Regions from separate parts of the Citrobacter sp. GW821-FHT02E08 genome, predicted to be linked through region 4. Evidence: predicted binding sites of a transcription regulator. Region 4 holds the regulator's gene; each other region holds the start of a gene.
What was found. The regulator PurR, encoded in region 4, represses purine synthesis genes. The targets are predictions, from matches to a motif close to CANGCAAACGTTTGCNTG.
Positions count from the first base shown of each region.

Region 1: purM (phosphoribosylformylglycinamidine cyclo-ligase) is a predicted target of PurR. The motif match lies at 4,893-4,910, and genes of this name have one in related genera.
Region 2: tusA (sulfurtransferase TusA) is a predicted target of PurR. The motif match lies at 5,418-5,435, and genes of this name have one in related genera.
Region 3: purT (formate-dependent phosphoribosylglycinamide formyltransferase) is a predicted target of PurR. The motif match lies at 6,433-6,450, and genes of this name have one in related genera.

Region 1 is NZ_JBWKVL010000007.1:95,105-102,788, reverse strand. Features, by position in the region: gene AC07UY_RS11515 (leucyl aminopeptidase family protein) at 1-201, shown strand, start outside; gene AC07UY_RS11510 (DnaA inactivator Hda) at 245-946, opposite strand; gene uraA (uracil permease) at 1,042-2,331, opposite strand; gene upp (uracil phosphoribosyltransferase) at 2,418-3,044, opposite strand; gene AC07UY_RS11495 (6-phospho-beta-glucosidase) at 3,255-4,685, opposite strand; gene purM (phosphoribosylformylglycinamidine cyclo-ligase) at 4,972-6,009, shown strand; gene purN (phosphoribosylglycinamide formyltransferase) at 6,009-6,647, shown strand; gene ppk1 (polyphosphate kinase 1) at 6,859-7,684, shown strand, end outside.
Region 2 is NZ_JBWKVL010000003.1:282,872-290,555, reverse strand. Features, by position in the region: gene ftsY (signal recognition particle-docking protein FtsY) at 1-557, opposite strand, end outside; gene rsmD (16S rRNA (guanine(966)-N(2))-methyltransferase) at 708-1,283, shown strand; gene AC07UY_RS05710 (DUF1145 family protein) at 1,294-1,569, shown strand; gene AC07UY_RS05705 (DUF2500 domain-containing protein) at 1,594-1,962, opposite strand; gene AC07UY_RS05700 (lysoplasmalogenase) at 2,104-2,730, shown strand; gene zntA (Zn(II)/Cd(II)/Pb(II) translocating P-type ATPase ZntA) at 2,807-5,008, shown strand; gene tusA (sulfurtransferase TusA) at 5,112-5,357, opposite strand; gene AC07UY_RS05685 (7-cyano-7-deazaguanine/7-aminomethyl-7-deazaguanine transporter) at 5,592-6,257, shown strand; gene AC07UY_RS05680 (DcrB family lipoprotein) at 6,330-6,887, shown strand; gene AC07UY_RS05675 (MFS transporter) at 6,891-7,684, opposite strand, start outside.
Region 3 is NZ_JBWKVL010000004.1:319,795-327,478, reverse strand. Features, by position in the region: gene AC07UY_RS08110 (MurR/RpiR family transcriptional regulator) at 1-602, opposite strand, end outside; gene zwf (glucose-6-phosphate dehydrogenase) at 958-2,433, shown strand; gene edd (phosphogluconate dehydratase) at 2,668-4,479, shown strand; gene kdgA (bifunctional 4-hydroxy-2-oxoglutarate aldolase/2-dehydro-3-deoxy-phosphogluconate aldolase) at 4,517-5,158, shown strand; gene purT (formate-dependent phosphoribosylglycinamide formyltransferase) at 5,220-6,398, opposite strand; gene yebG (DNA damage-inducible protein YebG) at 6,530-6,820, shown strand; gene yebF (protein YebF) at 6,887-7,243, shown strand; gene AC07UY_RS08075 (tellurite resistance TerB family protein) at 7,339-7,684, shown strand, end outside.
Region 4 is NZ_JBWKVL010000004.1:80,459-88,142, reverse strand. Features, by position in the region: gene punR (DNA-binding transcriptional activator PunR) at 1-920, shown strand, start outside; gene purR (HTH-type transcriptional repressor PurR) at 917-1,942, opposite strand; gene cydH (cytochrome bd-I accessory subunit CydH) at 2,239-2,328, shown strand; gene AC07UY_RS06935 (MFS transporter) at 2,495-3,661, shown strand; gene sodB (superoxide dismutase [Fe]) at 3,715-4,296, opposite strand; gene AC07UY_RS06925 (C40 family peptidase) at 4,424-5,254, opposite strand; gene grxD (monothiol glutaredoxin 4) at 5,592-5,939, shown strand; gene rnt (ribonuclease T) at 6,011-6,658, opposite strand; gene AC07UY_RS06910 (fimbrial protein) at 7,387-7,684, shown strand, end outside.

The DNA.
Region 1 (7,684 bases), on a different contig from region 4:
TGCAATACGCCCGGCAATAACGCGGCGATCAGCGCTTCCGCCGCCTGGTTGCTACACCACTTTTGCCCGCCGACAATTCCCTGGGCGCATCTGGATATTAGCGGTACGGCGCTATGGCGGGAAAACGGGAAGAGTGTTGCCTCAGGCAGGCCGATTCCCCTGCTGGTAGAACATCTCCTGGAGGATATGCGACAGGCGTGAGTCTATGAATAGCCGGGTAAGGTAGAACCGCCGCCCGGCAAAATTACAACGTGAGGATCTCTTTTACGAAGGGGATCGTAAGTTTACGTTGTGCGGTAATAGAGGCATGATCGAGCTGATCCAGCGTATCAAAGAGCGTACGCATTTCTCGGTCCAGTCGTTTCAGCAGGAAACGCCCCACATCTTCCGGCAGTTCGAAACCACGCAATCTTGCCCGCAGCTGTAAAGCCTGAAGTTTATCTTCATCGGAGAGCGGCTGAAGTTTATAGATTTGCCCCCAGTCCAGACGAGAGGCCAGATCGGGCAGCCCAAGATTTAACTGACGCGGAGGGCGATCGCCGGTGATCAGTAAACGGGTTTTCCCCGACTCCAGGATACGGTTGTAGAGATCGAAGATCGCCATCTCCCACAGTTCGTCTCCCGCTACGCATTCAATATTATCAATGCATACCAGCGACAAATGTTCCATTCCGTCGAGCACTTCCGGCACAAACCAGGTACGTTTATCCAGCGGGACATAACCGACCGCATCGCCACGCTGCGACAACTCGGCGCACGCGGCATGCAGCAGATGGCTTCTGCCCGCACCTTCGCGCGACCAGAGATAAATATATCCGCTATGTTCCTGACGTAGCACGTTTTGCAGCGCGGCCAGTAAAGAGGCGTTATCCCCCGGCCAGAAACTTGCAAACGTTTCATCGTCAGGAAGATAAAGTGGCAGAGAGAGCTGTGCCGGTGTGTTCAGAGATACCTCAACCCAGGATTTCACAAAATCGCAGTGAGTTTACCACAGAATTCCGTCGCGATAGAACCGGGCAGCGTCGCTGCCCGGACAGAGAGTTAGTGTTGAGGACGATCCGCATCCTGCGCATCCAGTACGACTTCTTCCGGACGCAACAGCGAGATCACTTTGAAAATCAGGCTCAGGCCAATCCCGACAATGGTCGCCAGCGCCATACCTTTCAGTTCTGCCGCGCCAATGTGCACCTTCGCGCCGCTGACACCGATGATCAGAATGACCGAGGTCAGGATCAGGTTTTGCGCTTTGTTGTAATCCACTTTTGATTCGATCAATACGCGGATACCCGATGCGCCGATCACCCCGTACAGCAGCAGCGACACGCCGCCCATCACCGGCAGTGGGATGATCTGAATGGCGGCAGCCAGTTTACCTACACATGAAAGCAGAATCGCAATAATGGCTGCGCCGCCGATAACCCAGGTACTGTACACACGCGTAATCGCCATCACGCCGATGTTCTCACCGTAGGTGGTGTTTGGCGTGGAGCCAAAGAACCCGGAGATGACGGTCGACAGGCCGTTTGCAAACATTGAGCGGTGCAACCCCGGATCGCGGATCAGATCTTTCTTCACGATATTCGCCGTGACCACCAGGTGACCCACGTGTTCCGCAATAACCACCAGCGCTGCGGGCAGAATCGTCAGAATGGCGAACCACTCAAAACGCGGAGTATAAAAGGTCGGCAGCGCAAACCAGTGTGCCTGTGCAATCGGCGTGGTATCCACAACGCCCATCACAAACGACAGCGCATAGCCCGCCAGCACGCCGATCAGAATCGGGATGATCGCCATAAAGCCACGGAACAGCACTGAACCGAATACCGTTACCGCCAGGGTGACCATAGAAATGATGATGGTTTTCGAGTCCGGCGTTTGGCCTTCGGCAGGCAGTAATCCCGCCATCCCTGCAGCAACACCCGCCAGCTCCAGACCGATGACGGCAACGATTGCGCCCATCGCCGCAGGCGGGAACATCACATCCAGCCAGCCGGTCCCCGCTTTCTTCACAATCACTGATACCAGGCAGAACAGGACGCCGCACATAATAAAGCCGCCTAACGCGACTTCATATCCCAGAGGCAGCAACAGCAGAACCGGAGAGATAAAGGCAAAGCTTGAACCTAAATAGGCAGGAATTTTACCTTTACAAATAAAGAGGTACAGCAAGGTGCCAATGCCGTTAAACAGCAGGACAGTGGCCGGGTTGATATGAAACAGGACTGGCACCAGCACGGTTGCGCCAAACATGGCAAACAAATGCTGCAAACTAAGCGGGATAGTCTGTAAAAGCGGCGGTCTTTCACTCACCCCGATAGCACGGCGCGTCATAGTGTTTTCCTCTGAGTGTTGTATGTTATTGGTGTTTTATTCAAAAAAAAGCCGACTCTAAAAGTCGGCTCTTTTTATTTTTTCGTTTACTTCGTACCAAAAATCTTATCGCCGGCATCGCCGAGGCCCGGAATAATGTATCCGTGCTCGTTGAGTCCCTGGTCAATCGACGCCGTGTACAGCTCGATGTCCGGGTGCGCTTTTTCCAGCGCTGCGATACCTTCCGGCGCCGCAACCAGCACCAGCACCTTGATGCTGGAGCAGCCCGCTTTCTTCAGCAGGTCGATGGTGGCGATAACGGAACCGCCAGTTGCCAGCATCGGGTCAACGATCAGCGCCATACGCTCGTCGATGTTAGAAACCAGTTTCTGGAAGTACGGTACTGGCTCCAGCGTCTCTTCGTCACGGTACATGCCCACAACGCTGATACGCGCGCTCGGGACGTTTTCCAGTACGCCGTCCATCATGCCCAGACCTGCGCGCAGGATCGGCACAACGGTAATTTTCTTGCCTTTGATCTGGTCAATTTCTACCGGGCCGTTCCAGCCTTCGATAGTCACTTTTTCTGTTTCCAGACCCGCAGTGGCTTCATAAGTCAGCAGGCTGCCAACTTCGGAGGCGAGTTCACGGAAGCGTTTAGTGCTGATGTCATGCTCGCGCATCAGGCCCAGCTTGTGTTTGACGAGTGGGTGTTTCACTTCCACAATCTTCATTCTCTTTCTCCTTTGAATAGGGCAGCCACAAAAAAAATCGACGGATTATACCGCCATTCTTTTAGTGGGCAACATTTATTTACTTGATGTTGATCAAGCATAGGAGGGGTTGGCGTGAATAGAGCAAATATTCGACAGACGAATATCTCAGCGCTGGGCATAAACGAAAAGGGATAGCGGCCAACCAGGGCTGACCGCTATTTGCGCGGATTACAGTTTTTCACCATTAGACGCAATCACCTGCTGATACCAGGCAAATGATTTCTTTGGATGGCGTGCTAACGTCCCGCTACCGTCATTATTTTTATCGACATAGATGAAGCCGTAGCGTTTTTTCATTTCGCCCGTCCCCGCAGAAACTAAATCAATGCAGCCCCACGGGGTGTAACCCATCAGATCGACACCATCTTCTACCACCGCTTTTTTCATTTCACGGATGTGCGCGGCCATATAATCGATGCGGTATTGATCGTCTACAGAGCCGTCGGCCTGCTGGACATCAATCGCGCCAAAGCCGTTTTCGACGATAAACAGCGGTAGCTGATAGTGATCCCAGAACCAGTTGAGCGAATAGCGCAGCCCCACCGGGTCAATCTGCCAACCCCAGTCGGACTTCTGCACATACGGGTTAGAGACCAGGCTGGTGCTTTCGTCGTAGTCCAGTTGCGGGTTATCCGCCGTAGCTTTGGTGGCGAACGACATATAGTAGCTGAACCCGATATAGTCGACGCAGCCCTGCATCAGCGCCTGTTTATCGTCTTCGGTGATATCCAGCGTAAAACCACGACGCGCAAAGTAGTTCAGCAGATGCTGCGGATATTTCCCCCGCACGTGTACATCGGTGAACCAGTAGCGGCGATGCATGGCGTTCATCGCCATCATCATGTCGTTCGGCGCACAGGTCAGCGGATAGATTGGGCACATGGCGATCATGCAGCCGATTTGCAGTGACGGGTTAATTTCACGCCCCGCTTTTACCGCCAGCGCGCTGGCCACCAGTTCATAATGCGCCGCCTGAAACATCACGGGCTCGCGGTCTTCACCCGGCAGGTATTTCAGGCCGGAGTTGGTGAAGGGCGCAAAGTCTTCGTGGAAGTTGGCCTGGTTGTTGATTTCATTGAACGTCATCCAGTACTTCACTTTGTGCTGGTAGCGTTTGAAAACCACCTGCGCAAAACGGACAAAGAAGTCGATCAGTTTACGGTTGCGCCAGCCGCCGTATTCCGTCACCAGATGATACGGCATCTCGAAATGCGACAGCGTAATAACAGGTTCAATGCCGTGTTTCAGACATTCATCAAAGAGGCAGTCATAAAATTGCAGGCCTGCTTCATTCGGCTGGGATTCGTCGCCCAACGGAAAAATACGCGTCCACGCGATGGAGGTGCGGAAACATTTAAATCCCATTTCAGCAAAGAGCGAGATGTCATCTTTGTAGCGGTGATAGAAATCGATGGCTTCGTGATTGGGGTAATTCTTACCGGGAATGACGCCGGGGGTGATCTCTCTGGGAATACCATGCGCGCCGGCGGTCATGACATCCGCCACGCTGACGCCCTTTCCCCCTTCCTGCCAGCCGCCTTCTAACTGGTGAGCCGCCACTGCGCCTCCCCACATGAAATTCGCTTTAAATCCAGACATACGCTTCCCTCATTCGTCGCAATTTGCTGTCCGCAGTCTCAGGCCACACTCACAGAAACCGGTTTCATTACGATACTGTGCATTTATCAGGCGGGTTTCAAGAACGAGAATGAAACCGGGTTCATTTTCGTGGCGCAGTTCAAATAACCCGAATTTCGAGAGCGAAATGTTGAAAAAATCAGCAGTTCTATGCCGATGCAAAGCAGGCTCGCAAACGTTTGCTTTCCCTGTTAGAATTGCGCCGAATTTAATTTTCACCGCAAGTAAACGCGTGGGGACCCAAGCAGTGACCGATAAAACCTCTCTTAGCTATAAAGATGCCGGTGTTGATATCGACGCGGGTAATGCTCTGGTTGATCGAATCAAAGGCGTAGTGAAGAAAACCCGTCGTCCCGAAGTGATGGGTGGTCTGGGTGGCTTCGGCGCGCTGTGCGCATTGCCGCAAAAATATCGTGAGCCTGTACTGGTTTCCGGCACTGATGGCGTAGGGACAAAACTGCGTCTGGCAATGGATTTAAAACGTCACGACACCATTGGTATCGATCTCGTGGCGATGTGCGTTAACGATCTGGTCGTTCAGGGTGCAGAACCGCTGTTTTTCCTGGATTACTATGCCACCGGCAAACTGGATGTCGACACCGCCTCCAGTGTGATCAGCGGTATTGCCGAGGGTTGTCTGCAGTCTGGCTGCGCGTTGGTCGGCGGAGAAACCGCTGAAATGCCGGGCATGTATCACGGCGAAGATTACGACGTGGCCGGGTTCTGCGTTGGTGTGGTCGAAAAATCAGAAATTATCGACGGCTCGAAAGTGGCTGATGGCGATGTGCTGATAGCGCTGGGTTCCAGCGGCCCGCACTCCAACGGTTACTCTCTGGTGCGTAAAATCATCGACGTCAGCGGTTGCGACCCTGAAATAACAGAACTCGAAGGCAAACCGTTAGCCGATCATCTGCTGGCGCCAACGCGTATCTATGTGAAGTCAATCCTGGAGCTGATTGAACAGGTTGATGTACACGCCATCGCGCACCTGACGGGCGGCGGTTTCTGGGAGAACATCCCGCGCGTTCTGCCCGACAACACACAGGCAGTGATTGACGAATCTTCCTGGCAGTGGCCGGCCGTCTTTGAGTGGCTGAAAACCGCAGGTAATGTCAGTCAGCATGAAATGTATCGCACCTTCAACTGCGGCGTCGGGATGGTGATTGCCCTGCCGGAAGCGGAAGTCGATAACGCGCTCACGCTGCTGAAGGCCAAAGGTGAAAAGGCGTGGAAAATCGGTATCATCAAAGCCTCTGATTCCGAACAGCGTGTGGTTATTGAATGATGAATATTGTGGTGCTTATTTCCGGTAACGGAAGCAATTTGCAGGCAATTATCGACGCCTGCAAAGAGCAGAAAATTAAAGGCACCCTCAGGGCAGTATTCAGTAACAAGGCCGACGCGTTCGGCCTTGAACGTGCCCGGGAAGCAGGCATTCCAGCGCATGCGCTGACCGCCAGTCAATTTGCCAACCGTGAAGCGTTCGATCGCGAACTGATGCGGGAAATTGATGCTTATGCCCCCGATGTGGTGGTACTGGCAGGCTATATGCGAATCCTCAGTCCGGCGTTTGTCGCGCACTACGAAGGGCGTTTGCTCAATATTCACCCGTCCCTGTTGCCAAAGTACCCTGGCCTGCATACGCATCGTCAGGCGCTGGAAAACGGCGACGAAGAGCACGGCACTTCTGTGCATTTTGTTACTGATGAACTGGATGGCGGCCCGGTCATTCTCCAGGCTAAAATTCCGGTTTTTGAAGGCGATAGCGAGGATGACATCACCGCACGCGTTCAGGTGCAGGAGCATGCAATTTACCCGTTAGTGGTTAGCTGGTTTGTCGATGGGCGTCTTGAAATGCGCGAAAACGCAGCATGGCTTGACGGCATCAAACTCTCTCCTCAGGGATACGCATCAGACGAGTAACGTCTCTCTGTTCCCCGTTAGTAACCACTGACGGGGAACGGCTCCATTATCTCTCGTTCGTCTCCCCATCCTTTTCGCAAAAATGCGTCAGTTGCTCACATGCCACAGACGGTTTATTGTCATACTCTTCTGGCGCAGTTGGACATCTGACACTAATGCTCGCCATAATAACCCGGCAGTGTCCCGTGATTGAAACGGAGTAAAAGTTGTAATGGGTCAGGAAAAGCTATACATCGAGAAAGAACTGAGCTGGTTAGCGTTCAATGAACGCGTACTCCAGGAAGCAGCGGATAAATCAAACCCGCTGATTGAACGGATGCGTTTTTTAGGCATCTATTCCAATAATCTTGACGAATTCTACAAAGTCCGCTTTGCCGAATTAAAGCGTCGCATCATTATTAGTGAAGAACAGGGTTCAAATTCTCATTCTCGTCACCTGTTAGGCAAAATCCAGTCCCGCGTATTGAAAGCCGATCAAGAATTTGACGGTCTGTACAACGAATTACTGCTGGAGATGGCGCGTAATCAAATTTTCCTGATTAACGAACGCCAGCTGTCGGTAAACCAGCAAGACTGGTTGCGCCACTACTTTAAACACTATCTTCGCCAACACATTACGCCGATTTTGATCAACCGGGAGACGGATTTAGTTCAGTTTCTGAAGGACGATTACACCTATCTGGCGGTGGAGATTATTCGCGGAGATTCCATCCGCTACGCGCTACTGGAAATTCCTTCCGACAAGGTTCCTCGTTTTGTGAATCTGCCGCCGGAAGCGCCACGTCGTCGCAAACCGATGATTTTGCTGGATAACATTCTGCGCTACTGCCTCGACGATATCTTCAAAGGGTTCTTTGATTACGATGCCCTCAATGCGTATTCCATGAAGATGACCCGTGACGCCGAATACGATTTGGTGCACGAAATGGAATCCAGTCTGATGGAGTTGATGTCCTCCAGCCTGAAGCAACGTCTGACAGCAGAGCCGGTTCGTTTTGTCTATCAACGTGATATGCCTAATGCGCTGGTGGAGGTTC
Region 2 (7,684 bases), on a different contig from region 4:
TCTTCCGCGTCGGCGGCCAGCGCCTGCGCTTCCAGCTCTTCGTCGGTTAATTCGGGTTCGTTTTCCGCTGCTTCCTCGACCGCCTCAATGATTTCGACGGTTTCCGCTTCCGCCTGCCACTCTTGCGGTGAAATCTCTTCGGCTTTCACCTCTTCCGGCAACGGCAGCACTTCATGTTCGATAACATCGGCGACAGCAACGGCCGGGGCGGGTGTTTCAACAACCGGTTCTTCGACGATCGCAGCGGGCGTTTCTACGACCTCTGGCTGTGGTTCAACGTCGGATTCGACCGGCGCGGCGTCAACAATGGCTGGCTCCGGCTGCGATTTTTCACTTTCGGCAACTTGCTCAGTGACCTCTACCACTTCAGCGGCAAACGCTTCCGATTCAGCGTCTTTGTGCGGTTCCGGGGCGTGCTGCTGCTCTTCAGTCGCAACAACCTCATCAGTAACCTGTTGTTGTTCTTCGCTTTTTAGTTCTGTCTCGTTTTCCGGCGCCTGCTCTTTTTGACCAAAGCCCAGCCAGGAAAAAAAGCCACGTTTTTTCTCTTTCGCCATTTGCGACCATACTCCCCGCTGTTGCTTCATGGCACAGCGTCAACGCTATGTACATAGCAGCTATAAAAATGATGAAATAGTCTATCACTTAACTTAATTCACATCACCGCCTGGTATTACGTATCAGCCGCGGATTGGACCATTATTGACATGAAAAAACCGAATCACTCAGGCAGCGGTCAAATCCGGATTATTGGCGGACAATGGCGAGGTCGTAAACTCCCGGTTCCGGACAGCCCGGGTCTGCGCCCGACGACGGACCGGGTCCGCGAAACGCTGTTCAACTGGCTGGCGCCCGTCATGGTCGACGCCCAGTGTCTGGACTGTTTTGCGGGCAGCGGCGCACTGGGGCTGGAGGCACTGTCCCGCTATGCGGCAGGCGCGACGCTACTGGAGATGGATCGCGCGGTTTCCCAACAGTTGCAAAAAAATCTGGCGACGCTGAAAGCCAGCAATGCCCGGGTCATCAACGCCAACACCCTGGCGCACCTTGCCCAAACCGGAACACCGCACAACGTGGTCTTCGTCGATCCGCCCTTTCGTAAAGGACTGCTGGAAGAGACGCTAACGTTACTGGAAACGCACGGCTGGCTGGCTGATGAAGCCTATATTTATATCGAAAGCGAAGTCGAAAACGGTCTGCCGCCCGTCCCGGAAAACTGGTCGCTGTATCGCGAAAAAGTGGCCGGGCAAGTCGCATACCGTTTATATCAAAGAGAAAAATAAGGAGAACGTAATGTTGATTAATCTGGGACGGTTGTTGATGCTCTGCGTCTGGGCATTTTTGTTGCTTAACGTAGTACAACCTTTCCCACGGCCACTCAATATCTTCGTGAACGTCGCGCTGATCTTTATGGCGTTGATGCACGGTATGCAGCTCGCGTTGCTAAAAAGCACCTTGCCGAAAGAGGGGCCGCAAATGACTACCGGTGAAAAAATCCGCATTTTCCTGTTCGGTGTGTTTGAACTGCTGGTCTGGCAGAAAAAACTGAAGTCACAGATGAAGAAGTGATTTTTTTGCCCGGTGGCGCCACTGTTACCGGGCCTCTGTCTGACCCACAAAATCGACAAAGCGCGTTCCTTTGTAACTCAGCGTGCCTTTGTCTCCCACGGTCAGCGCATGATATTGCTGCGCATCCAGACGGAAGGTGTGTTCCAGACCGCCGCTCTGCGGTTTAAAGCTCGCCTCATAACGCATACTCGTGCCTGCCGGGGTGACCTGCTGCTGGCGCGAGCGTCGGTCATCGATCGGTTTTTCGCGTTTATTACTGACCACCACCGCCTTTTGCAGTAACGGCGCGCTCTCGTTATCCGCTTTTTCGCGCCGCTGTTGAACAAAGCGAAACGACGCAGCAACGACAATCAACCCAATGATAACAATGAAAAAAAGAGGTGGCTTACTCATGTTTTTAACCCATCAGAAAATACGGAAATAAGCATACCTTGCCTGTTATGGTGTTGTCATCCGCCTGTACCCGCCTCTACACTGGACACTATGGCCGTGAGCATATCGCTTGCGAAAAAATAACGAATTCAAGGAACTAAGATGCTTTGGTCGTTTATCGCTGTCTGTCTTTCCGCATGGTTATTTGTGGATGCTTCTTATCGTGGGCCTGCGTGGCAACGTTGGGTCTTTAAACCCGTCACTCTATTACTTCTGCTGTTACTTGCCTGGCAAGCACCGATGTTCAGTGCCGTCAGCTACCTGGTCCTCGCGGGGCTGTGTGCCACACTGGTGGGCGACGCGCTGACACTGCTGCCTCGCCAGCGTCTGTTGTATGCCATTGGCGCGTTCTTCCTGTCACACCTGCTGTACACCATCTACTTCGCCAGCCAGATGACACTCTCTTTCTTCTGGCCGCTGCCGCTGGTACTGCTGGTGTTGGGCGCGCTGCTGATCGCCGTCATCTGGACGCGCCTGGAAGAGTTACGCTTACCGGTGTGTACGTTTATCGCGATGACGCTGGTGATGGTCTGGCTGGCCGGTGAACTGTGGTTCTTCCGCCCCACCGCACCGGCGTTTTCTGCGTTTATGGGGGCGGCATTGTTGTTCATTAGTAATATTGTCTGGCTGGGGAGCCACTATCGCTATCGCTTCCGTGCGGATAACGCGATTGCCGCCGCCTGCTACTTCGCGGGGCACTTCCTGATTGTTCGCTCACTTTATCTCTAATAACGCTTGACTCTGGAGTCGACTCCAGAGTGTATCCTCCGGTTAATGAGAAAATTATCATCGACCGGAGGATGCCATGTCGACACCCGAAACTGATGGCAAAAAGGCACCACAATTTTCATCCTTTACCCTTGCTCCCGCGCCACAGAAGGCAGATGACTGCTGCTGTGAAGGGACGTGTAGCACCCCTGCCCCCCTTGTTTCCGACGCTATTGAAGGCACCCGTTATACCTGGAAAGTCGCGGGTATGGATTGCGCCGCCTGCGCGCGAAAAGTTGAGAATGCGGTACGCCAGGTGAGCGGCGTCAATCAGGTTCAGGTTCTCTTCGCGACGGAAAAACTGGTGGTCGACGCAGACCCCGATCTGCGTCAGCAAATTGAACGCGCCGTCCAAAACGCGGGCTACACCCTGCGCGACGAACAGGCACCGGAAGACGCCCCTGAGTCCCGGTTTAAAGAAAACCTGCCGTTGATTACGCTAATCATCATGATGGCTATCAGCTGGGGGCTGGAGCAGTTCAACCATCCTTTTGGTCAGTTCGCGTTTATCGCCACCACGCTGGTCGGTCTCTACCCGATTGCCCTCCAGGCGCTGCGCCTGATGAAAACCGGCAGCTACTTCGCCATTGAAACGCTGATGAGTGTCGCCGCCATTGGCGCGCTGTTTATTGGCGCAACCGCAGAGGCGGCAATGGTGCTGCTGCTGTTCCTGATTGGCGAGCGCCTGGAAGGTTGGGCTGCCAGCCGCGCCCGTAAAGGGGTCAGCGCGCTGATGGCACTCAAACCAGAAACCGCCACGCGCATCCGTAACGGACAGCGTGAAGAGGTGGCGATCGCTACCCTGCAACCGGGGGATACGATTGAAGTTGCCGCCGGTGGCCGCTTGCCTGCCGACGGTAAATTGGTTTCCGGTTTCGCCAGTTTTGATGAGAGCGCGCTGACAGGTGAATCCATCCCGGTTGAACGGGCAACAGGCGAAAAAGTGCCCGCGGGCGCTACCAGCGTTGACCGTCTTGTTACGCTCGAAGTGCTTTCTGAACCGGGCGCCAGTGCGATTGACCGCATTCTGAAGCTGATTGAAGAGGCCGAGGAACGCCGTGCGCCAATCGAACGTTTTATCGATCGCTTCAGCCGAATTTATACCCCGGCGATCATGGCCATCGCGCTGCTGGTCGCCCTTGTGCCGCCGTTGCTGTTCGCCGCCTCGTGGCAGGAGTGGATTTATAAAGGTCTAACGCTGCTGCTGATTGGCTGCCCGTGTGCGCTGGTTATCTCAACACCCGCCGCCATTACCTCCGGACTGGCCGCGGCGGCACGCCGTGGCGCGTTGATCAAAGGGGGAGCGGCGCTGGAACAACTGGGCAGAGTCACTCATGTCGCCTTTGATAAAACCGGTACGCTGACCGTCGGGAAACCCCGTGTTACGGCTATCCATCCGGCAGCAGAAATCAGCGAGTCTGACCTGCTGGCGCTGGCGGCGGCGGTGGAACAAGGGGCGACGCACCCGCTGGCGCAGGCCATCGTCGCTGAAGCCCAAACGCGCAAACTGAGTATTCCCTCCGCGCAGTCTCAACGAGCACTGGTCGGCTCCGGCATTGAAGCGCTGGTCAACGGTGAGCGCGTACTGATTTGTGCGGCGGGTAAACAACCTGCCGACGCCTTTGCCGGGCAGATCGGCGAGCTGGAAAACGCCGGACAAACGGTGGTTCTGGTGCTGCGTAACGAGACGGTACTTGGCGTGATTGCGCTACAGGATACGTTGCGTGAGGATGCCCACACCGCCGTTAGCGAGCTCAAAACGTTAGGGGTGAATGGCGTGATCCTGACCGGCGATAACCCGCGTGCCGCGGCCGCCATCGCCAGTGAACTTGGGCTGGAATTTAAAGCCGGGCTACTGCCAGAAGATAAGGTCAAGGCCGTCTCTGCCCTTAACCAGCAGTCGCCGCTGGCGATGGTTGGCGACGGTATTAACGACGCCCCCGCCATGAAAGCGGCCACGATCGGTATCGCGATGGGAAGCGGTACGGACGTCGCGCTGGAAACCGCCGATGCCGCCCTGACCCATAACCGCCTGCGCGGCCTGGTGCAGATGATTCAACTGGCGCGCGCGACCCACGCCAATATTCGGCAGAACATCGCCATTGCGCTGGGATTAAAAGGGATTTTCCTCGTCACCACGCTGCTGGGAATAACCGGCCTTTGGCTGGCGGTGCTGGCTGATACGGGGGCGACGGTGCTGGTGACGGCGAACGCACTGCGGCTGTTGCGAAAAGGCTAATGTGTTTGTGCCGGATGGCGGCGTTGCCTTATCCGGCCTACGGGCTGCACGTGGAGTATTATTCTTTGTAGGCCGGATAAGCGTAAGCGCCATCCGGCACCGCTTACTGTCCTTTACGGAGCAAATAGCGATACGGCAGTGATTCCGTCTCTTTCGCTAACAGTTCATGTTCCATAAAGGTACAAAAACCAGGAATATCGCGGGTCGTTGCCGGATCGTCGGCGACAATCAACAGCGTTTCACCTGTCTGCATGTTGCGTACCGTTTTACGCACCATCATCACGGGTTCCGGGCAGCGCAGTCCCTGAGCATCAAGCGTATGGTCGGGGGTAGAAAGCAGATCGGTCATTATCGTCTCATTTACGCAAAAAACGGCGGTAGTTTACCCCCAGTTTGCGAGTAAGCCAATCAGGTTAACGATTGCGTGAAAAACAACCATTGCATTGCGTAGTTAAAGCAGTATCATGCGGCGGCTTGAAAATGTTAAGACGCGTTATTGGCGCAGCCCTTTGATTGGGGCCAGTAAAATAGCGTGTCGCACGAAATGGGTTCCCTCACCCCAATTTAATTAAAAAGGTACAATATGACGCAGTTCTCTCAAACGCAGCGCGTAAACGCGTTGTTCTGGCTATCGCTATTCCATTTGCTGGTGATCACCTCCAGTAACTATCTGGTGCAGCTCCCGGTTTCCATTTTTGGTTTCCACACCACGTGGGGCGCGTTCAGCTTTCCCTTTATTTTTCTCGCCACCGATCTGACCGTGCGTATTTTTGGCGCGCCGCTGGCACGTCGAATCATCTTTGCCGTAATGATCCCGGCGCTGCTGATCTCCTATGTCATCTCGTCGCTGTTCTATATGGGCTCCTGGCAGGGATTTGGCGCGCTGTTGCACTTCAACCTGTTTGTCGCCCGTATTGCCGCCGCCAGTTTTATGGCTTACGCGCTGGGGCAGATTCTGGATGTGCATGTCTTTAATCGCCTGCGCCAGAATCGTCGCTGGTGGCTGGCGCCGACAGCATCGACGCTGTTTGGTAACGTCAGTGATACGCTCGCCTTCTTCTTTATCGCTTTCTGGCGTAGCCCGGACGCGTTTATGGCCGAGCACTGGATGGAAATCGCCCTCGTCGACTACGCATTCAAGGTGCTGATCAGCCTTGTTTTCTTCCTGCCGATGTATGGCGTATTGCTGAATATGTTGCTGAAAAGGCTGGCAGATAAATCTGAAATCTCGGCATTGCAGACGAGTTAAAGGTTCATTTTCCGAGTTGTGATAAGATGGGTGAATGAGCCGTTATGGCCGTTTATCGAAAGGAAGAAGTCAATGCGCAATCTGGTTAAATATGTCGGTATTGGCCTGCTGGTTATGGGGCTTGCGGCCTGTGATAACAGCGATACGAAAGCTCCGGCAGAGGGTGCCACAGCGGAAAGTAACGCAACCGGACAACCTGTCAGCCTGATGGATGGCAAACTCAGTTTCTCACTGCCGGCAGAGATGACCGATCAGAGCGGCAAGCTGGGGACTCAGGCCAACAATATGCACGTCTATTCTGACGCCACTGGCCAGAAAGCCGTCATTGTGATTGTGGGCGACGACACCAAAGAAGAGCTGGCCGTGCTGGCGAAACGTCTGGAAGAGCAACAGCGTAGCCGCGACCCGCAATTGCAGGTCGTGACCAACAAATCTATCGAGCTGAAGGGCCACACGTTCCAGCAGTTAGACAGCATTATCTCGGCGAAAGGCCAGACCGCTTACTCTTCCGTCGTGCTGGGTAAAGTGGGCGACCAACTGCTGACCATGCAGATCACACTGCCTGCAGACGATCAGCAAAAAGCGCAAACTGCCGCTGAAAACATCATTAACACGCTGGTCATTCAGTAACGGTTAAGACGATGATACGGCCTCCTGCATTGTTGCCGGGGGCCGTTTTTTTAACCGCCAGGTCAACAAAAACGCAACCGCCACCAGTCCCGCCGCCGCCAGATAGATAACCGGCACACCCGCCCATGTCATAACCAGCCCGGCCAGTGGCCCGGTGACGCCCAACGATAAATCCATAAACACCGTATAGGTTGCCAACGCTGCACCCTGATTTTGTTGCGGCACCGCTTTCACCGCCACCACGCCCAGTGCCGGGAAAACCAGCGAGAACCCGGCCCCTGCCAGCAATACGCCGATTTTCGCCATCCACGGCAGTACCGCCATCCCCACCAGCAGCAGCCCGACGATTTCCACCGCAAAACAGATCATCGCCACATTTAAACCGCCGATCCGATTGATGCCATTGGGAAACAACAGACGCGTGCCGACAAACGCACAGCTAAACAGTGTGAGGGCGAATGCCGCACCATCCCAGCCTTTGGCGTCATAAAACAGTGTGATGAAGGTGGCGATCACGCCAAATCCGGCAGACGCCAGCGACAGGGCCAGGCCGTACAGCCAGACACGTCCGAGAACGGCGCGAAACGGCAAAGGTTTGCCTTTACTGGCTTTCACTGCTGGACGTGGAAGCGCAAACAACACCGCCAGCAAGGCGACGCCCATAATCGTCAGCGCCAGCCCTTGCAAACCTCCCCAGGCGTAGAACAGCACACCGAGCGGCGCCCCCATCGCCATTGCCCCATAGGTGACAATCCCGTTCCACGAAATCACCCGCCCAATGTGCAACGATCCCACTA
Region 3 (7,684 bases), 240 kb from region 4:
TTTTCGCGCGCCAGCTGCGCCAGCTCCACCAGACTTTTGGTTCTGCCCGTGTGTGAAATGAGCACAACGACGTCGTCATCGCTACAATTCATACAGCTCATGCGTTGCAGGACAACATCATCGGAGTATATGACCGGAACGTTGAAGCGGAAAAATTTGTTCATGGCGTCATGTGCCACGGCGGCGGAAGAACCAAGGCCGAAGAAGGAAATTTTCTTCGCTTGCGTCAGCAGATCGACCGCGCGATTCACCGCAGATTTATCAAGCGACTGGCGGACATGATCGAGACTGGCCATCGCGGATTCGAAGATTTTTCTCGTGTAGGACTCAACGCTGTCATCTTCATCCACATTGCGATTAACATAGGGCGTGCCATTTGCCAGACTTTGCGCCAGATGCAGTTTAAAATCAGGAAAGCCGCGCGTGTCCATGCTGCGACAGAAGCGGTTTACGGTAGGTTCACTGACATTCGCTTCCAGGGCCAGCGTCGCAATACTCGAGTGGATGGCCTGATCAGGGGAAGCAAGAATAACATCGGCGACTTTGCGTTCTGACTTGCTCAGATGTTCCAGTTGTACCTGGATTTTTTCCAGCATATTCATGATGTAGAAAACTCATGGTGACGACGATTTCTGAGATATAGGAAATCGAGAGGCAATTTTGTTAGATATTACCCCCGGGTGCCCATTAAGGGGGCAAAATGGATAGAATAGTTGTTGTTTTTTTTCATTACATGATCGACGTCTGATTTTAGCTGTCGGCTACGTGTGTGAAAACGACGACTTTTTTATCCGTTTTGTGGCTGAACATGCCGCAAAACGCCTGACAAGCCGGGATCGCACTGGTGGATAAGTGTTTACGGTTTCCGGAATTACGTAAAAGCAGTACAGTGCACTGTAATAAAATTACAACTATAACCTGGCAGAAGTACCAGGATAGTTAACTGAGGAGAATGACATGGCGGTAACGCAAACAGCCCAGGCATGTGACCTGGTCATTTTCGGCGCGAAAGGCGACCTGGCGCGTCGTAAATTGCTGCCTTCCCTGTATCAACTGGAAAAAGCCGGTCAGATAAACCCGGATACCCGCATTATTGGGGTTGGTCGTGCTGACTGGGATAAAGAAGCCTACACCAAGGTGGTACGCGAAGCGCTCGAAACCTTCATGAAGGAAACAATTGATGAAGGTTTGTGGGATACCCTGAGTGGTCGCCTGGATTTCTGCAATCTGGATGTCAACGATACCGCAGCCTTTTCCCGCCTGGGGGAGATGCTGGATCAAAAAGAGCGCACCACCATTAACTATTTTGCGATGCCGCCCAGCACCTTTGGCGCAATCTGCAAAGGGTTAGGCGAGGCGAAGCTGAATGCTAAGCCTGCGCGCGTGGTCATGGAAAAACCGCTCGGCACATCACTGGCCACCTCTCGTGAAATCAACGACCAGGTGGGTGAATATTTTGACGAGAGCCAGGTTTACCGTATTGACCACTATCTCGGCAAAGAGACGGTTCTGAACTTACTGGCGCTGCGTTTTGCCAACTCCCTGTTCGTCAATAACTGGGACAATCGCACCATCGATCACGTGGAAATCACCGTGGCGGAAGAGGTGGGTATTGAAGGTCGCTGGGGCTACTTTGACCAGGCCGGCCAGATGCGCGACATGATCCAGAACCACCTGCTGCAAATTCTGTGCATGATCGCCATGTCACCGCCGTCCGATCTGAGCGCTGACAGTATTCGCGATGAAAAAGTGAAAGTGCTGAAATCGCTGCGTCGTATCGACCGTTCGAACGTCCGTGAAAAAACGGTTCGTGGCCAGTACACCACCGGTTTCGCGCAAGGTAAAAAAGTGCCGGGTTATCTGGAAGAAGAGGGGGCGAATAAGAGCAGCAATACCGAAACGTTCGTCGCCATTCGTGTCGATATCGATAACTGGCGCTGGGCGGGCGTGCCGTTTTACCTGCGTACAGGCAAACGACTGCCGACCAAATGTTCTGAAGTGGTCGTCTACTTCAAAACGCCGGAGCTCAACCTGTTCAAAGAGTCCTGGCAGGATCTGCCGCAGAACAAATTGACGATCCGTTTGCAGCCAGATGAAGGCGTGGATATTCAGGTACTCAATAAAGTCCCGGGTCTGGATCATAAACATAACCTGCAAATTACCAAGCTGGATCTGAGTTACTCCGAAACGTTCAACCAGACGCATCTGGCGGATGCCTATGAACGTTTACTGCTGGAAACCATGCGGGGCATTCAGGCGCTGTTTGTGCGCCGTGACGAAGTAGAAGAAGCATGGAAATGGGTCGACTCCATCACAGAAGCCTGGGCGATGGATAACGACGCGCCGAAGCCGTATCAGGCGGGAACGTGGGGACCGGTTGCCTCAGTGGCGATGATCACCCGCGATGGTCGTTCCTGGAATGAATTTGAGTAAAACTTCATCTGTCACGACGGTGTTATTTTACCGGTAACATGATCTAACACAGATTGCAGAATAATTTTTGCACTTTTAAGCCCCGCGTGGATTCACCCGCGGGGCTTTTTTTATTACACTGACTGAAACGATTTTGCCCCTGAGCTACGGCTTACAAGCGTTTCAGCATTATTTAACCCTGATGAAACACATTGGTAATCCTGCGGCCCGGACAGATAAATTTTAGGAGCCTCTATGAATCCGAATTTGTTACGCGTAACACAACGTATTATCGAACGTTCTCACAAGACACGTTCTGCCTACCTTGCCCGTATTGAGCAAGCGAAAACGTCGACGGTTCACCGCTCCCAGCTGGCGTGCGGAAACCTGGCGCACGGATTTGCGGCGTGCCAACCCGACGATAAAGCGTCGCTGAAAAGCATGTTGCGTAACAATATCGCGATCATTACCTCCTATAACGACATGCTTTCTGCGCATCAGCCTTATGAGCATTACCCTGAGATTATCCGCAAAGCGCTGCACAAGGCGAATGCGATTGGTCAGGTGGCGGGCGGCGTGCCTGCGATGTGCGATGGTGTGACCCAGGGCCAGGATGGAATGGAATTATCACTCCTGAGTCGCGAAGTCATTGCCATGTCGGCGGCGGTCGGGCTGTCGCACAACATGTTCGATGGGGCGTTATTCCTCGGCGTGTGTGACAAAATCGTCCCGGGGCTGGCGATGGCGGCGCTCTCGTTTGGTCATCTGCCGTCTATTTTCGTGCCGTCTGGCCCGATGGCCAGCGGCCTGCCAAATAAAGAAAAAGTTCGTATTCGCCAGCTTTATGCCGAAGGTAAGGTTGACCGTATGGCGCTGCTGGAATCCGAAGCCGCCTCTTACCATGCGCCAGGCACCTGTACGTTTTACGGTACCGCCAACACCAACCAAATGGTGGTGGAGTTTATGGGGATGCAATTACCGGGCTCCTCCTTTGTGCATCCCGATGCGCCGCTACGTGAAGCACTGACCGCGGCGGCAGCCCGTCAGGTGACGCGTTTGACCGGCAACGGCAACGAATGGATGCCTGTCGGTAAAATGATTGACGAAAAAGTGGTGGTGAACGGTATTGTCGCGCTGCTCGCGACGGGCGGCTCAACCAACCACACCATGCACCTGGTGGCAATGGCGCGCGCCGCCGGTATTGTGATCAACTGGGATGACTTCTCCGACCTTTCAGATGTCGTCCCGCTGATGGCTCGCCTCTACCCGAATGGCCCGGCGGACATTAACCACTTCCAGGCGGCGGGCGGGGTGCCTGTACTGATGCGTGAACTGCTGAACGCGGGCCTGCTGCATGAAGACGTCAACACCGTGGCGGGCTTTGGCTTGTCTCGTTATACCCTGGAACCGTGGCTGAACAATGGCGAGCTGGACTGGCGTGAAGGGGTTGCGAAGTCTCTTGATAGCAATGTTATTGCCACCTTTGATAAGCCGTTCTCGCACCACGGCGGGACGAAAGTGCTGAGCGGCAACCTGGGACGTGCAGTGATGAAAACCTCTGCGGTACCGGTTGAAAACCAGATCATTGAAGCACCAGCCATTGTCTTTGAGAGCCAGCACGACGTATTACCGGCATTTGAGGCCGGGTTGTTGGACCGTGATTGCGTGGTAGTCGTACGCCATCAGGGACCAAAAGCGAACGGAATGCCAGAATTGCACAAACTCATGCCGCCACTTGGTGTATTATTGGACCGTTGTTTCAAAATTGCGTTAGTTACCGATGGACGGCTTTCCGGTGCTTCAGGTAAAGTGCCTTCAGCAATCCATGTCACGCCGGAAGCTTACGATGGTGGGTTACTGGCGAAAGTGCGCGATGGCGACATCATTCGTGTGAACGGACAGACAGGTGAACTGACTCTGCTGGTCGATGAAGCGGAACTTGCCGCTCGCCAGCCTCACATCCCGGATCTGAGCTCATCAAGAGTAGGGACAGGACGTGAGATGTTCAGCGCGTTGCGCGAAAAACTCTCCGGTGCGGAGCAGGGCGCAACCTGTATCACTTTTTAAAACGAAAATTTTGTAATCAGGCGAGAGAAAAACTCTGATGAAAAACTGGAAAACAAGTGCGGAAGCAATCCTGACCACGGGCCCGGTAGTTCCGGTGATTGTGGTGAATAAACTGGAACACGCGGTGCCGATGGCAAAAGCGCTGGTTGCAGGTGGTGTGCGCGTTCTGGAAGTGACCTTACGTACCGCATGTGCGATGGATGCTATCCGCGCGATTGCCAAAGAAGTGCCAGACGCGATTATCGGTGCGGGTACCGTACTGAACCCGCAGCAGCTGGCAGAAGTCACTGAAGCTGGCGCGCAGTTCGCTATTAGCCCGGGTCTGACCGAGCCTCTGTTGAAAGCGGCAACCGAAGGGACGATCCCGTTGATTCCGGGTATCAGCACCGTTTCTGAACTGATGCTGGGTATGGACTACGGTCTGAAAGAGTTCAAATTCTTCCCGGCGGAAGCCAACGGCGGCACCAAAGCGCTGCAGGCGATTGCGGGTCCGTTCTCTCAGGTGCGTTTCTGCCCGACTGGCGGTATCTCTCCGGCTAACTACCGTGATTATCTGGCGCTGAAAAGCGTGCTGTGTATCGGTGGTTCCTGGCTGGTTCCGGCCGATGCGCTGGAAGCGGGTGATTACGACCGCATTACTCAACTGGCTCGCGAAGCGGTAGAAGGCGCGAAACAGTAAGTGAATATAAAGCCCGGTACACCACCGGGCTTTGCCAGAACGGGCCATTTGGCCCGTTTTTTTATGCGTTGACTTTTATCTGAGCGGCGGCATCTTTCGCACGTGCGATGGCCTCTTCTACGCTCACGCCGGTTGCCAGCGCGACGCCCAGGCGACGGGTGCCGTCGATCTCTGGTTTCCCAAAGAATCGTACCTGCAGACCGGCGCCAACCGCCGCCTGCACATTCTCAAACGTCACATTCTGGCTGGTGAGCTGCGGCAGGATCACGGCCGAGGCGGCAGGGCCATACTGACGAATCGCGCCAACGGGCAGGCCGAGGAAGGCGCGCACGTGCAAAGCAAATTCCGACAGATCCTGAGAGATCATCGTGACCATCCCGGTGTCGTGTGGACGGGGAGACACCTCGCTGAAGATAACCTCGTCGCCGCAAACAAACAGTTCGACACCAAATAAGCCGTGGCCACCTAACGCCAGCACCACTTTACGGGCAATTTCCTGCGCTCGCTCAAGGGCCAGCGGCGTCATTTGCTGCGGCTGCCAGGATTCGCGGTAATCGCCATCTTCCTGACGGTGGCCGACGGGGGCGCAAAAATGGACGCCATCAACGGCGCTGACGGTCAGCAGCGTAATTTCAAAATCGAAATTCACCACCCCTTCGACGATCACCCGGCCCGCACCGGCGCGACCGCCTTGTTGCGCGTAGTCCCACGCCTGCGCCAGTTGCCCGGCAGAGCGAATAAAACTTTGCCCTTTTCCCGAAGAGCTCATCACTGGCTTAACGATACAGGGAATACCAATCTCTGCTACGGCTTCACGGAAGCTCGCTTCACTGTCTGCAAAGCGGAAAGAGGAGGTTGGCAACGCCAGTTCTTCCGCAGCCAGCCGACGGATCCCCTCACGGTTCATTGTCAGTTGGGTCGCGCGGGCACAGGGGACGACATTCAGCCCTTCCTGCTCCAGTTTCACCAGCATATCGGTGGCGATCGCTTCAATTTCCGGCACGATATAATGCGGTTTTTCCAGTTCAACCACGCGACGTAACGCGTCGCCATCCAGCATATTGATGACATGCGAACGGTGAGCAACGTGCATCGCTGGCGCGTCGGGGTAACGATCGACGGCGATCACTTCGACGCCCAAACGCTGGCACTCAATCGCCACTTCCTTACCCAGTTCGCCTGAACCCAATAACATCACCCGCGTCGCTGCCGGACGCAGCGCTGTGCCTAATAACGTCATAAAAATATCCCCTGATTTATCCGGGCGCAGTATATACGAAAACGTTTGCGTCTGTCTTTATTGCCAGGTTGATTTCAATGCCGAAAAGTAATATACTGTACAAAAATACAGGTATATTGAGAGGCTGCAAAATGGCGGTTGAAGTTAAATACGTAGTCATTCGGGAAGGTGAGGAGAAGATGTCTTTTACCAGCAAAAAGGAAGCCGATGCATACGACAAAATGCTCGATACAGCAGATTTGCTCGACACGTGGCTTGAGCAGTCTCCGGTCGCACTGGAGGACGAACAACGCGAAGCGCTGTCTCTCTGGCTGGCTGAACAGAAGGATGTGCTGAGTACGATCCTGAAAACCGGCAAATTGCCTTCTCCGCAGGCCGTCGACACCACGGCGTCCGCAGAGGACGATACCCAGGCCGCCTGAATCTGACTTGCGCTCCTGACGTTTTGTACCATGCTTTTCCTGAATCATTGTGCTAAGGAGAAAAGTATGAATAAGAGAGGAGCGCTGTTGAGCCTGCTATTGTTATCCGCCAGCGTATCGGCCTTCGCCGCCAATAATCCCGACAGCAAATCGGTGACGTTTCCAAAGTGTGAAGGTCTGGATGCTGAAGGTATTGCCGCGAGCGTAAAGCGTGATTATCAGCAAAACCGCATTGTGCGCTGGGCTGATGATCAAAAAACGCTGGGGCAAATCGATCCGGTGGTATGGGTAAATGCGCAGGACATTGTGGGCAAAGAGGGTAAATGGTCAGTGCCGCTGACCGCGCGCGGTAAAAGCGCCGATCTCCACTATCAGGTGAGCGTCGATTGCGTCGCAGGAAAGGCGGAGTACCAATTGCGCTAACCACCGAATTTGCGCATCTTTTGCGGATATAGACACTTCCTGACATCCCCTCGGGTACGCTTTGACGACAAATCGTCTGTACTTGAGGGGGCTACATGGCTAACTGGTTGAACCAATTACAATCTCTTCTCGGGCAAAAAGGGTCTTCTTCATCGTCTTCTGGTGATCAGGGTCTCAGTAAACTGCTGGTTCCTGGCGCGTTAGGCGGCCTGGCGGGTTTACTGGTCGCCAATAAATCGTCTCGTAAGCTACTGACCAAATACGGCACCAGCGCGTTGCTGGTGGGCGGCGGCGCCGTCGCCGGTACGGTGCTATGGAACAAATACAAAGATAAAGTCCGTACGGCGCATCAGGATGAACCGCAGTTTGGCACACATAGCACACCGCTTGATGTGCGTACCGAGCGACTGATTCTGGCGCTGGTCTTTGCGGCAAAAAGCG
Region 4 (7,684 bases):
ATTCCCTTGAAGTTGTTGATGCTGTCGCGCGCAATGGTAGCTTCAGTTCCGCCGCCCAGGAACTGCATCGCGTGCCCTCGGCCGTCAGCTACACCGTACGTCAACTGGAAGAGTGGCTGGCGGTTCCCCTGTTTGAACGACGCCACCGGGATGTGGAATTGACGCCCGCCGGCGCCTGGTTTTTAAAAGAAGGCCGCTCTGTTATCAAAAAAATGCAGATCACCCGCCAGCAGTGCCAACAGATTGCGAATGGCTGGCGAGGGCAACTGCCTATCGCGGTAGATAATATTGTGCGACCAGAACGCACCCGGCAGATGATTGTCGACTTCTATCGCCACTTTGATGACGTCGAGCTGATCGTTTCTCAGGAGGTGTTTAACGGCGTCTGGGATGCGCTTTCCGACGGACGCGTGGAACTGGCCATTGGGGCGACGCAGGCGATCCCCGTCGGCGGGCGCTATACCTTTCGCGATATGGGAATGTTGAGCTGGAGCTGCGTGGTGGCAAGTCATCATCCCCTGGCGGCGATGCCCGGACCCTTGAGTGATGATACGTTGCGCAACTGGCCGTCGCTGGTCCGTGAAGACACGTCACGGACACTGCCTAAACGTATCACCTGGCTGCTGGACAACCAAAAGCGCGTGATCGTACCGGATTGGGAATCGTCAGCAACCTGTCTTTCCGCCGGGTTATGTGTCGGGATGGTGCCTACGCATTTTGCAAAACCGTGGGTCGACAGTGGCAAATGGGTCGCGTTGACCCTGGAGAATCCATTCCCGGATGCAGCATGCTGCCTGACCTGGCAGCAAAATGACACGTCGCCCGCATTAGCCTGGCTGCTGGAGTATTTAGGCGACAGTGAAACGCTGAATAAAGAGTGGTTGCGAGAACCTGAAGAGGTTCCCGCCGGGGAAGCTTAACGACGATAGTCGCGGAACGGACCATCCGCAACCGAACGACGTTCGATCAGTCGCGGGTGGACTTCAATAGACTGCGACTCTTCACGCTTGTTGACGATACGGTCTAACAACATATTAAAGGCCGTTTCACCCAGTGAGTCTTTCGGTTGGTGAATAGTGGTCAGTGCGGGTGTGAAATAGCGCGCGTTACGCACATTGTCATAACCGATCACCGAAATATCCTGCGGTACGCGCAAACCCATTTCGTCAGCAGCGCAGAGCGCCCCCATTGCCATGATGTCGCCACCGCAGAATACCGCAGTAGGGCGATGGGTCTGAGAGAGGATTTGCTGCATTGCACGATAACCAGACTCAGGTTCAAAATCGCCCTGTACAATCCAGTTTTCCGGGACTTTTATCAGCGCTTCGTCCATCGCCTTCATAAAGCCCGCCAGGCGGCCAGCCCCCGTGTTACGCTCCATCGGGCCAGGAATGACGCCTATCTCACGATGACCGCGTTCCACCAGATAACGACCGGCCATATAACCGCCTTCGAACGCGTTATCAATGACCGTATCGGTAAAGTCAGCCTTCGCTTCGCCCCAATCCATAACCACCATTGGAATATGGCGATACTCTTCAAGCATGGAGAGCAGAGACTCTGGATATTCCGAACACATAACCAGCAGACCATCCACACGCTTTTGCGCCATCATGGAAAGGTAGGCCCGTTGTTTTTCAAGATTATTCCAGGCATTGCCAAGGATCAGGGTGTAGCCTTTCTGGAAGCAGTTTTTCTCAACGGCTTCAATAATTTCAGCGAAATAGGCGGCTTCACTGCTGGTTGCCAGCAGACCGATAGATTTGGTGTGATTCACCTTCAGGCTGCGGGCGACGGCACTCGGGGAGTAGTGCAATTCTTTGATTGCTGCCCAGACAGCATTGCGAGTCTCTTCTGCGACAAAACGCGTTTTGTTAATTACATGTGATACGGTTGTAGTGGAAACGTTTGCTCGCTTCGCTACATCTTTAATTGTTGCCATTACATTTCACTCCAGACCATATCCAAACTCCTGAAAATACTGTAGGTAAACGTTTGCCTTTACACACCCTTATCGCAACATCAGGGTTGCGGCACGCCGGGAAAACGACACGAAACGTCAGGAGGGGGTCAATGGCCGGTACGCTAATCAAGTAAGCGTGGAATTTTGTCTGATCTTGACGAAAAGGGGAAGAGTTAAAAGTGGTTATCAATATAAATCCTGGGAGATTTTTACATCCAAGTGTGTAAAAATGCGCAATATCACTTTTTGTGTGGGAATAAAAAGGAGCAAATTTGATGAGCACCGATCTGAAGTTTTCGTTAGTAACCACTATTATTGTTCTGGGCCTGATCGTAGCGGGTGGTCTGACCGCCGCACTGCACTGATTTACCGTGAGGGAGCATGCTCTCCCTCATCTCGTTACCCCTTCATTGTTACTAAATCAGCAAAAGTCTTTTGCCATTCTGTTAACTTTATTATTTTTGTGATTGATGTCATGCTTTTGGCTCTTATCGGGTGTCGCTTCGCGGCACGCTGCAGCGGAGTCAACGTATGAAAATCAATTACCCCTTACTGGCGCTTGCGATTGGCGCATTTGGTATTGGGACCACGGAATTCTCTCCGATGGGGCTGTTGCCCGTCATTGCGCATGGCGTGAATGTCTCCATTCCCGCCGCCGGAATGCTCATCAGCGCCTATGCGGTGGGTGTGATGGTGGGCGCGCCGTTGATGACCCTGTTGCTATCGCACCGTGCTCGTCGTAATGCGCTGATTTTTTTGATGGCCATTTTTACGCTGGGCAACGTCCTGTCGGCCATTGCGCCGGATTACACCACCTTGATGCTATCGCGCATTTTGACCAGTCTTAATCACGGCGCGTTTTTCGGATTGGGTTCGGTCGTGGCGGCCAGGGTAGTGCCGAAGCATAAACAGGCCAGCGCCGTGGCGACGATGTTTATGGGACTGACCATTGCAAACATCGGCGGCGTGCCTGCGGCCACATGGCTTGGGGAAACCATTGGCTGGCGGATGTCCTTTTTAGCGACCGCTGGACTTGGGGTGATCGCGATGCTCAGTTTATTCTTCTCTCTGCCGAAAGGTGGCGCAGGGGAACGGCCGGACGTGCGTAAAGAACTGGCTGTCTTGCTGCGTCCACCGGTCCTTTCTGCGCTGCTGACCACCGTGCTGGGCGCGGGGGCAATGTTCACCCTCTACACCTATATTTCACCCGTTCTGCAAAACATTGCCCATGCCACACCGGCATTTGTCACCGCGATGTTAGTTTTGATCGGCGTTGGGTTTTCGATCGGCAACTATTTTGGCGGCAAACTGGCCGATCGTTCCGTCAACGGTACGCTGAAAGGTTTCTTACTGCTGCTTATGGTCATCATGCTGGCCATTCCTTTCCTGGCGCGTAACGATCTGGGCGCTGCGTTCAGTATGGTGGTGTGGGGCGCGGCAACATTTGCCGTCGTACCGCCTTTGCAGATGCGCGTGATGCGTGTCGCCAGTGAAGCGCCGGGGTTGTCTTCGTCGGTGAATATCGGGGCATTTAATCTTGGGAATGCGTTAGGCGCGGCGGCGGGTGGCGCGGTGATTTCCGGCGGTCTGGGGTATAGCTTTGTTCCGGTGATGGGCGCCATTGTGGCAGGGCTGGCGTTATTGCTGGTCTTTGTGTCAGCGAGAAGGCAACCTGAAACGGCCTATGTCGCCAACTAAACGATTGAGTTGAAAATAAAAACGCAGAAGGAAACCCTTCTGCGTTGTCGTATTTACGCCGCGAAGTTCTTCGCAACGAATTCCCAGTTTACCAGCGCCCAGAAATGCTCCAGGTAGCCAGGACGGGCATTACGGTAGTCGATGTAGTAAGCATGTTCCCACACGTCAACGGTCATCAGCGGGGTGGCATCCGTGGTCAGCGGGGTGCCCGCGTTGGACGTAGAAACGATAGCCAGTTTGCCATCAGCCCCTTTTACCAGCCAGGTCCAGCCGGAACCGAAGTTTTTAATCGCAGCATCGGTGAACTGTGCTTTGAATTCAGCAAAGCTACCGAAGGACGCGGCGATAGCGTCAGCCAGTTTGCCGGTTGGTTCGCCGCCCGCGTTCGGGGCCAGGCAGTTCCAGTAGAACGTGTGGTTCCAGACCTGGGCTGCGTTATTGAATACGCCACCTTCTGAACTACGAACGATCTCTTCCAGTGATTTACCTTCAAAGGCGGTACCTTTGATCAGGTTATTGAGATTCGTCACATAGGTTTGATGATGTTTGCCGTAGTGGTATTCCAGCGTCTCAGCGGAAATGTGTGGTGCCAGCGCGTCTTTGGCATACGGTAATGCAGGTAATTCGAACGACATTGCTTCTCTCCTTATTATTAATATTGAGTACGTACAATAGCCATAAAGTACGTAAGGATAGGGTAGCAAATTGAAAGGTGATGCAAAAGAAGAACTTACCCTGTTGCGAAAACAACAGGGTAAGGGATTAACGAATGGTTTTTGGCGTCATGACGCGGCGGGCGCCGACATAGTGGCGTTGCCAGTAATCTTCGCTTAATGAGGTTATCTGAATTTCCTGCCCTGAACGGGGGGACTGGATAAATTTGCCATTGCCGACATACACGCCGACGTGATCCGCAGTACCGCGCCCCTGGGTCCGGAAGAAGACCAGATCGCCATTCTTCAGTTCATCACGCTCAATCGGTGAGGCATCGCGTAGGTGGTACATTTCATTTGCCGTACGCGGAATACGGAACTTCACCAGATCTTTATAGGCGTACCAGACCAGACCGCTGCAATCAAAACCGGTACGTGGCGACGTGCCGCCCCAGTGATACGGTTTACCAATCTGATTCATCAATGTGGACATTGCCGTTTTGGTCGCTTTCTGTACCCTGACCTTATGCGCATCGGCAAGCGAAGCTGGTGCGGTCTCTTTCACCTTCACACAATGGGGCTTGCGGCCTTTGCGTGGCGTGCATTTTTCGCTCCAGGTGACGGAGGCTGTTTTTGCGGTTGTGGAAGAGACACGGCGATGTGCATTTTTAGTGGTTTTCGCTGGCGAGGTCGTGTGCTTTTTGGACGAAGAGGCCGTTTTTACGCTGGTTTTGTTAACGGCTTTTTTGACGGTTTTCTGACTGGTTTTGGTTGTTTTTTTACTGGCCGTCGCGTTCTTATGTTTATCTGCCGTTTTCGTTACGTGAGAAACAGCAGGCGTCTCCCTGGTTTGCCGGGAAGCATTAGCCGGGGATGTGAAAGAGAGTGTGGAAAAAAGCAAAGCACAGAGCGTGATCGAAATTCGGTTTATTCGCGCCACTGAGCAGTCCTCTGGTTAATGCAGGCGGCTATCATGCCTGCGTGTGATTTACAAAACCTGTCGATTCTAATCCATAAAAGCACAGAAAGTTAATCGCTTTTATCATCTAAAACCCCATTTCGTAAGCGACTGCAAAAAAAATCAACAGCTCGTACTAAAAATGGTCAGCGGAGAGTCCAGGGCGTGTTGTTTTACAGGATAAGAAATATAGAGAATGCAACTTATCGCGCCAGGGGATAAAATAGTAAAGCGTAATGAAAATGTTATTTTCCGTTGCCAGTCTGACCCGCTACAATGTCAGACTACTGCCGTAAAAGAAGTTAAAGGAAGCAAGACAATGAGCACCACTATCGAAAAAATCCAGCGCCAGATCGCTGAAAACCCGATTCTCCTGTACATGAAAGGTTCTCCAAAACTGCCAAGCTGCGGTTTCTCCGCACAGGCTGTCCAGGCGTTGTCTGCCTGTGGCGAGCGTTTTGCCTATGTTGATATCCTGCAGAACCCGGATATTCGAGCGGAATTACCGAAATATGCAAACTGGCCAACTTTCCCGCAACTGTGGGTTGATGGCGAACTGGTTGGCGGCTGTGATATTTTGATCGAAATGTACCAGCGCGGTGAGTTGCAGCAACTGATTAAAGAAACTGCAGCGAAATACAAAACCGAAGAACCTGATGCTGAGTAATCAGCGGAAATAAAAAAAGCGACCATTCTCTGGTCGCTTTTTTTATGGGCTCGATCGCCTGATGAAAGTGATTAAGCGTCTTCCGGTTGCGGTAGTGGCCACCCGCCAAGGCGTTTCCAACGGTTCACGATTTCGCAAAACAGGATAGCGGTGCGTTCGGTGTCATAGAGGGCGGAGTGCGCCTGGGTGCCATCAAACTCCATACCTGCTGCCAGACAGGCTTTTGACAACACGGTTTGCCCCAGCGCCAGACCGCTGAGTGCCGCAGTATCGAAAGTCACGAAGGGATGGAACGGATTACGCTTCAACGATGCGCGTTCCGCCGCTGCCATCATAAAACTGTGGTCGAAGGTGGCGTTGTGGGCAACCATGATGGCCCGGTTGCAACCGCTGTCTTTGATGCCTTTGCGCACCATTTTGAAGATCGCGTGCAACGCGTCGTACTCACTGACGGCGCCGCGCAGTGGATTTGACGGATCGATACCGTTAAAGGCGAGCGCCTCAGGCTGTAAGTTTGCCCCTTCAAACGGTTCGACATGGAAATGCAGCGTCGTGTCCGGCATCAACCAGCCTTGTTCATCCATTTTCAGTGTGATGGCGGCGATCTCAAGCAGCGCGTCGGTTTTGGCGTTAAATCCAGCCGTTTCGACATCTATCACGACAGGATAAAAACCACGAAAACGGTCACACAGACCGGAAAGTTGAGCGTTATCGGACATCAGGGTCTCTTAATACAGAAAAATTGCAGCGCGCATTATGCCAAATTTTGTTGCTGACGGGAATGGCAGAGGGAAAAGGGACATCGGGTATTGCGTCCCAGGATATCGACATTCCGTAGAGCAGGTTGATGTCCTGTCAGGCTGCTTGTGGGCATTTTCTTCCCCTTCAGATAGCAGGAATGCCTGTTCATAAAATCAAAAAAATATGACCTCACCGAGCTAAGCGTGGGTGTGCGCGGAATAGGGTGCTGGTGCCCATACTCATCAAATGTACAAAAATATATTTTGTATTCCTGTTTTGTATCCGCATTATTCAGTGTTGTGGGATTAAGCGATTGTGCAATCAATTTAATTGAACAGTGGAAGGGGTTATTTAATCTCACCTGCCTATTACGCGAACTAATATCTAATATTATCCCTGGTTAACTTTGTGTTTAATTAAGGTGTCCATGTTGTGAATTGTCCAAAATTAGACTGAACATTGATTACCGACGGCTTATTATTGATATATAATATTATTATGTTGTTATGGCTATTGTACTGACGCTAAAGTCATTCTTTTGCATATGATGGCTAAAATTGCTCGAAAATGCGAGTTGTCGGGAATATAAAATATAATAGCGATAAATAACATAAAAATCCTTACAGATAACACTGGCTGGGTGAGTGTTAAGTTTTAGGGATGAATGATACTCAATAAACACTCTTGTTATACGTTGGAGAGATAAATGAAATTGCGTAAGTTATACATGGTGATGTCTGCCTGTGCGATAGTAAGTTTGTCCGGCATAAATACCGCGAATGCGGCTACCGATAAAGGAACCATTAAATTCGCCGGAGAAGTCGTTGCCTCAACCTGTGATACCAAAGTTGATGCCGGTGGTCCCAATGGCACGGTGACTCTGGATAAAGTGTCTACAGAAACCATCGCGGTGGTTGGTACGACAGCAAAACCTACACCTTTCGCTATTTCCGTTACGGGTTGTACGGCGAGCGCGACAGGTATAGGTGTTCAGTTTGGCGTGC